2 regions of the Sediminibacillus sp. JSM 1682029 genome follow, and region 2 is predicted to be linked to the other one. Evidence: a T-box and tRNA genes for the amino acid it is inferred to sense, from the RefSeq annotation. Region 2 holds a T-box; the other holds one or more tRNA genes.

Region 1 (3,406 bases), on a different contig from region 2:
ATTATGTTGGTTACTGGACAGCTACTTCCAATTTGGTAGCGGAAGGAGCGGAAATTGTGGTGAAAATAAGTGATGATTACGGTAATACAACCGAGGCAGCAGCCGAAGGGAAATTGTTTATTAACACGGAAGACTAAGCTTTTTACCTCCCCCTATATTATATAAATGGATTGGCCCCTTGGTGCCGTTTCACCAAGGGGTTGTTTTTATGGAAGAACGGCAAAGTTTTTGCGGAAAAATGCTTGTCAAAATCCACAATACCTATTATAATCATATTCGTGCTTAGAAACAGGAACGGCGTTTGTTAGAGGAGAAAATAAAATATAAAAATTTACTCTTTACAAACACCACCTATTTGAGTTATAATAGTATCTGTCAGTTTGAAAGATAGACAATACTGGCCCGTTGGTCAAGTGGTTAAGACACCGCCCTTTCACGGCGGTAACACGGGTTCGAATCCCGTACGGGTCACCATATATTTTAGTTAGTTGGAGGATTAGCTCAGCTGGGAGAGCACCTGCCTTACAAGCAGGGGGTCGCAGGTTCGAGCCCTGCATCCTCCACCATTTGCCGGCCTAGCTCAATTGGTAGAGCAACTGACTTGTAATCAGTAGGTTGGGGGTTCAAGTCCTCTGGCCGGCACCATCTTTTTAATTGTATAACCTGCATTCCGAAGATTATAATAGGGGTACAGGTCCATTAATACATGGAGGGATAGCGAAGTTGGCCAAACGCGGCGGACTGTAAATCCGCTCCCATCGGGTTCGTAGGTTCGAGTCCTACTCCCTCCATCATTTAAAAACATATAAAAACGATTTAAGTGCGAGCAGCTGGCACTGCTTTTGTTTTTATTGGGCTATAGCCAAGCGGTAAGGCATCGGGTTTTGATCCCGTGATTCGCTGGTTCGAATCCAGCTAGCCCAGCCATTTCTTTTATAAGTAAGATGATTGGATTTATTGTGAGCCATTAGCTCAGTTGGTAGAGCATCTGACTTTTAATCAGAGGGTCGGAGGTTCGAATCCTCCATGGCTCATCAAGGAAGTTGTGGTCCGGATTCTCACCTACGGTTCCCCTTGCTTTCGGTTTACAACAAAAGGATGCAAGGACTAGCCTGCGGCGTCGGAATCCTCCATGGCTCATCAAGGAAGTTGTGGTCGGATTCTCACCTACGGTTCCCCTTGCTTTCGATTTACAACAAAAGGATGCAAGGACTAGCCTGCGGCGTCGGAATCCTCCATGGCTCATTGTTTAACTTAAGATGGACAGGGCTGTTTTCAGTGTTCTCCATGTCTTTCTCGTTGTTGCCATTAAAATTTGCGGATGTGGCGGAATTGGCAGACGCGCTAGAATCAGGCTCTAGTGTCTTCGGACGTGGGGGTTCAAGTCCCTCCATCCGCACCATATGCGGAAGTAGTTCAGTGGTAGAACACCACCTTGCCAAGGTGGGGGTCGCGGGTTCGAATCCCGTCTTCCGCTCCAATATGGGGCCTTAGCTCAGCTGGGAGAGCGCCTGCTTTGCACGCAGGAGGTCAGCGGTTCGATCCCGCTAGGCTCCACTTCTAATAAAGGGTAAAATTACTGTTGACAGTAGTTTTACCCTTTTTATGTGGAATGAAATAGGGTGTGTGTCTGGCTTCAGCGTCTCCCGCTCGAGGTCTTAAGTCAATCCTTTATGTGGGCAGGAATATCAATCTGCCACTTCCGTATATATATACAATTTTTTGTCCGGTTGAGTCATTCCTGCACTTTTGACTAAAATGAAGATAGGAAGTAACGAACTTTGAAAAAATGAAAGCGGATCCTTGGAGTTATAAAGGGATGATAAATCGGGAGGAGGCAACATTGTGGTTAATAAGAAAGTATCGATTATAGGTGTTCCGATGGATTTAGGACAGAACAGACGTGGGGTCGATATGGGGCCGAGCGCGATTCGCTATGCCGGTGTGTTGGAAACTCTGGAGGCGTTGAATTTTCAAATCGAAGACTTGGGGGATATTAAAATTTCCCGTCCGAGTCGGGGGGCGGAACAGCTGCAAGACAACTTGCGCAATTTAGGCCAAGTTGCCGAAGGGAATGAGTTGCTTGCCAAGCAGGTGGATGAAGTGATAACTGCCGGAAGGTTTCCCCTCGTGTTAGGCGGAGATCATAGCATTGCTATCGGAAGTTTGGCTGGGATAGCCAAGCATTACGAAAACCTTGGGGTGATATGGTACGATGCTCACGGAGACCTTAACACGGCGGACACATCGCCTTCCGGGAATATACACGGCATGCCATTGGCGGTGAATCTTGGACTGGGACACGAGCGACTGACCAATATACTAGGTTATCAGCCAAAAATAAAACCGGAAAACATTGTCCTCATCGGAGCGCGTTCTTTGGATGAAGGGGAAAAAGAGCTTATCCGTGAAAAAGGCATTAAGGTATATACAATGCATGAAGTGGATCGGATGGGAATGTCTGCGGTGATAACGGAAGTCATCGATTATTTAAAGGATCGAACCGACGGTGTGCATCTAAGCCTTGATTTGGATGGACTCGATCCGGGAGATGCACCGGGAGTGGGTACTCCGGTAATCGGGGGTCTGAGTTACCGGGAGAGCCATCTGGCTATGGAAATGCTGGCGGAAACAGACATGGTCACTTCTGCGGAGTTCGTGGAAGTAAATCCTATATTGGATGAAAAAAATAAAACAGCTGTAATAGCTGTGGGATTAATGGGTTCTTTATTTGGAGAAAAATTAAAGTAGTTTTATGGTGTGGCCCTTGCTGAAAAGCGGGGGTTTTTTTGTTTTCGATTATGCTTTATCGTATTCATTCAGCCAGTAATCGAGCCGGGTACTGGCCGAGACTACTGCATCGGAGGTAAGTTCTTTTTTGTGAGACAGTTCTAGCATTTCCTTGCGGCAAGCTTCAATTTTTTCCAACAAATACAATTTAATATCCATACCTTCCTCCCAAACTGATATAATATAGTTGTTAATATTTACCCGGTTTAATAGACCTATAAACATAAATTTTTACTATTTTTTCGGTGGAACGAAAATGTTCCTGCTTTTGTTTGTTCAAAAAACAGCAAAAAAATTGAAACCTCAAACCATCGTCACTCGTATAGGTAGTGACCGCAAATGCAGCGGAGGTATTTTTAAATGGATCTGATGATAAAGCAAAAAATAAAGCAAGTGAAAAAAGGAGATCAATCTGCATTTGAGGATGTTGTTTCCTTTTATCAGAACAAAGTGTACCAAATATGTTACCGGATGTTGGGTAATAGTCATGAAGCAGAAGATATAGCTCAAGAAGCTTTTATTCGCGCCTATGTAAATATCCATACCTTCGATGAACGTCGCAAATTTTCTACATGGTTGTATCGAATTGCAACCAACTTGTCCATTGACAGGATCC
Region 2 (3,406 bases):
GTTCTTTGAGTTCGTTGAATGACCTTTTTAGCGAGGATGAAAGAAAAGCAAGTTGGTAGAATATCCAGGCAGCGACCAGTGATTGATAAAATCTTCTCTCCCGGGAAAACTAGACGTAGATCGTTTTGATTAACCTTGATCGTTAGGTCTTTTTACCGGGAAGGAGGAATATTGCTTGTTCCATCCTAATAAATCAATTCGCTTTTTATATTGGATTTCAGCGGGAATATTGGCATTTTTGTTTATGTATCTATTATGGAAACTGCTGCCACTGTATCAGTCGGTTTTGACTGTACTTCTCCATATATTGACTCCTTTCATTATTTCTGCTTTAATTGCTTATTTGCTGCATCCGATTATTGAAAAGCTTCATCAATATAATTTCCCGCGTTGGTTTGCCATCATCGGTATTTATCTCGTGTTTTTTGGACTTTCAGGTTATCTTCTATACAAAGCTTTTCCTGTCTTGCTCCATCAACTACGGGATTTGAACGCCAATTTGCCGACGTTTATGGAACAATACCGCAGTGCCATCTATGGACTGTATGAACGGACGGCATACTTACCGGAATCCGTACATGATCGGATGGATCTTCTTTTTTACCGGGTCGAAGAGTTTATCGGCCGCTTGCTTACCAGTGTAGTCGAACAGGCAGCCAAGTTAATGGACATCGTCATACTGGCAGCTGTGATTCCTGTCCTAGTATTTTATATGCTGAAAGATTTTGAATTGATCAGGAAGGTGGTCAGCAGGCTGACCCCTGAGAAATACCGCGATGATGGAAGGAAACTCTGTATCGAAATAGACAAGAGTCTTGGAAGTTACGTCAGGGGACAGCTGCTTGTCTGCCTGTTTGTTAGTTTGACCACTTATGGATTGTTGTGGTTGATCGGCATGCGATATCCGCTTCTCTTGGCAGTGATCATGGGAGTGACAAATATCATTCCTTACTTCGGACCGATTCTGGGTGCTGTTCCGGCAGTAGTGATCGCTTTCACCATCTCTTATAAAATGGTGGTTTACGTAGTGATTTCCGTGTTTATCGTTCAGATCATCGAAGGGAACTTGCTATCCCCTTTCATTGTCGGCAAAAGCATCGATATCCATCCGATATTGATTATATTCGCTTTGCTTGCTGGAGGAGAGGTGGGAGGCATCATCGGCATGATACTGGCTGTCCCGCTTCTAACTGTCTTAAAAGTGATACTGTATCACATCCGTCGTTTTCGGGCGGCTGATTGATTGACATAGCAAAGAATTTTTTTTATACTTTGATACAAGTAGACGAAGGTCAATAAAAGGAATGCTATAATGCGTTGAAGATCCCGAGTACATGGTGTACCATCCGATCAGAGAGGAATTTCCAGGCTGAAAAAATTCCCGGTCAGGACCATGGAAGCTAGATCCGAGTGCGGATTCATCTCCGCCGGCATGCACCGTTACAAGCAACTAGAGGTGATGGATCGTTGTATCCATAATCAGGGTGGTACCGCGAACAGAGCTCTCGTCCCTGCTTTCAGGCAGGAACGGGGGCTTTTTTTGCCTTATCGGGAAGTACATCCTGCTTTTGAAAAAGGGGGCAATAAGCATTCCTTTGTAAAATAAGTCAAAGTAAATGGAGGTAAAAACCTATGAAGCATTTAACTTCAGCAGAGGTTCGGCAGATGTATTTAGATTTCTTTAAAGAGAAAGGGCACCGGGTGGAACCAAGTGCTTCCTTAGTGCCTAAAGAAGACCCGACACTGCTTTGGATAAACAGTGGTGTGGCAACGTTGAAAAAATACTTTGATGGAAGAGTGATTCCAGATAATCCCCGATTGGTCAACGCCCAGAAAGCGATTCGGACAAATGACATCGAAAATGTGGGAAAGACAGCACGTCATCACACTTTCTTTGAAATGTTGGGGAACTTTTCGATTGGTGATTATTTTAAAGAAGAAGCGATTGAATGGGCTTGGGAGTTTCTTACCAGTAGTGATTGGATAGGTTTCGAAAAAGATAAACTATCTGTCACCGTGCATCCAGAAGATGACGAAGCTTTCCGGATTTGGCGGGATAAAATCGGACTTCCCGAAGAGAGGATAATCCGTCTGGAGGAAAACTTTTGGGATATCGGTGAAGGGCCGAGCGGGCCGAACACGGAAATATTCTACGACCGAGGCGAAAAATACGGCAATGACCCAGAGGACCCGGAACTGTATCCAGGTGGAGAAAATGAACGCTATCTGGAAATCTGGAACTTGGTTTTTTCTCAATTTAATCATAATCCTGATCACACTTATACGCCGCTTCCAAAGAAAAACATCGATACTGGAATGGGCTTGGAACGGATGGTGTGTGTCATCCAGGATACCCCGACTAATTTTGAAACCGATTTGTTCATGCCGCTGATAAAACGTGCCGAACAACTGGCTGGTGTGAACTATGGGGATACAGAAACAGGCGACGTAGCATTCAAAGTGATTGCCGACCATATCCGCACGGTAACATTTGCTGTCAGCGACGGCGCACTTCCTTCGAATGAAGGACGTGGTTATGTATTGAGAAGACTTTTGCGGCGGGCGGTCCGTTACGCCAAACAGATCGGAATCGATCGACCGTTCATGTACCAGCTGGTGGAATCGGTCAGTGATATCATGGGAGAATTTTATGAAGAGGTTCGGAAGAAAAAGTCTTTTATTGAGAATGTGGTGAAGACAGAAGAGGAACGGTTCCATGAAACCTTAAGTGAAGGTTTGGCAATTTTATCGGAAATTATGGAAAAAGAAAAACAAAAGGGAAGTAATGTCTTTCCTGGTGAAGAGGTATTCCGTTTGTACGATACCTATGGTTTTCCGAAGGAACTCACCGATGAATATATAAGCGAAGCGGGTTTCACCATGGATGAGGAAGGATTCGAACAGGAGATGGACAAACAGCGGGAAAGGGCCCGTCAAGCCAGGCAAAAGGTTGATTCCATGCATGTCCAGGAAGGCGTTGCCGGTGAAGTGGAAGTAGAAAGCACGTTTACCGGTTATGAAGAGCTGGAAGCGCAAACCACTGTTTTGGCAATCATTAAAGACAAACAGCTGGTTGATACAGTGGAAGCAGGGGAAGAGGCTTATCTTTTCTTGAAAGAAACTCCTTTCTATGCGGAAAGCGGCGGGCAGGTTGCCGACAGAGGATGGATTCATACCGATCAAGCTACCCTTTCTGTAGAAGATGTTCAGAAAGCTCCACAGGGACAGAACCTGCACCGTGTCCTGGTGAAGGAAGGCCGATTGCAAAAAGGAGACCAGGTAAAGGCTACGGTCGATCAACAATCCCGTTCGGAAATCGTCAAAAACCATACAGCAACCCATTTGCTGCACCAGGCACTGAAAGATGTGTTAGGAGAACATGTCAATCAAGCCGGATCATTGGTGA

Evidence for each region. The T-box of region 2 lies ahead of alaS (alanine--tRNA ligase). A T-box ahead of a tRNA ligase gene usually reads a tRNA of that ligase, here a tRNA-Ala.
Region 1: it has a tRNA-Ala gene. The T-box ahead of alaS (alanine--tRNA ligase) is inferred to sense a tRNA for this amino acid. The anticodon was not compared.

Annotation. Positions count from the first base shown of each region.
Region 1 is NZ_JBEWYY010000011.1:5,110-8,515, forward strand. Features, by position in the region: gene ABVF09_RS16130 (S8 family serine peptidase) at 1-137, shown strand, start outside; tRNA gene ABVF09_RS16135 (tRNA-Glu) at 400-474, shown strand; tRNA gene ABVF09_RS16140 (tRNA-Val) at 491-566, shown strand; tRNA gene ABVF09_RS16145 (tRNA-Thr) at 570-645, shown strand; tRNA gene ABVF09_RS16150 (tRNA-Tyr) at 709-791, shown strand; tRNA gene ABVF09_RS16155 (tRNA-Gln) at 853-927, shown strand; tRNA gene ABVF09_RS16160 (tRNA-Lys) at 962-1,034, shown strand; tRNA gene ABVF09_RS16165 (tRNA-Leu) at 1,318-1,402, shown strand; tRNA gene ABVF09_RS16170 (tRNA-Gly) at 1,406-1,480, shown strand; tRNA gene ABVF09_RS16175 (tRNA-Ala) at 1,485-1,557, shown strand; gene rocF (arginase) at 1,846-2,751, shown strand; gene ABVF09_RS16185 (aspartyl-phosphate phosphatase Spo0E family protein) at 2,800-2,949, opposite strand; gene sigW (RNA polymerase sigma factor SigW) at 3,151-3,406, shown strand, end outside.
Region 2 is NZ_JBEWYY010000002.1:253,714-257,119, reverse strand. Features, by position in the region: gene ABVF09_RS05180 (hypothetical protein) at 1-59, shown strand, start outside; gene ABVF09_RS05175 (AI-2E family transporter) at 176-1,243, shown strand; T-box leader at 1,309-1,516, shown strand; gene alaS (alanine--tRNA ligase) at 1,633-3,406, shown strand, end outside.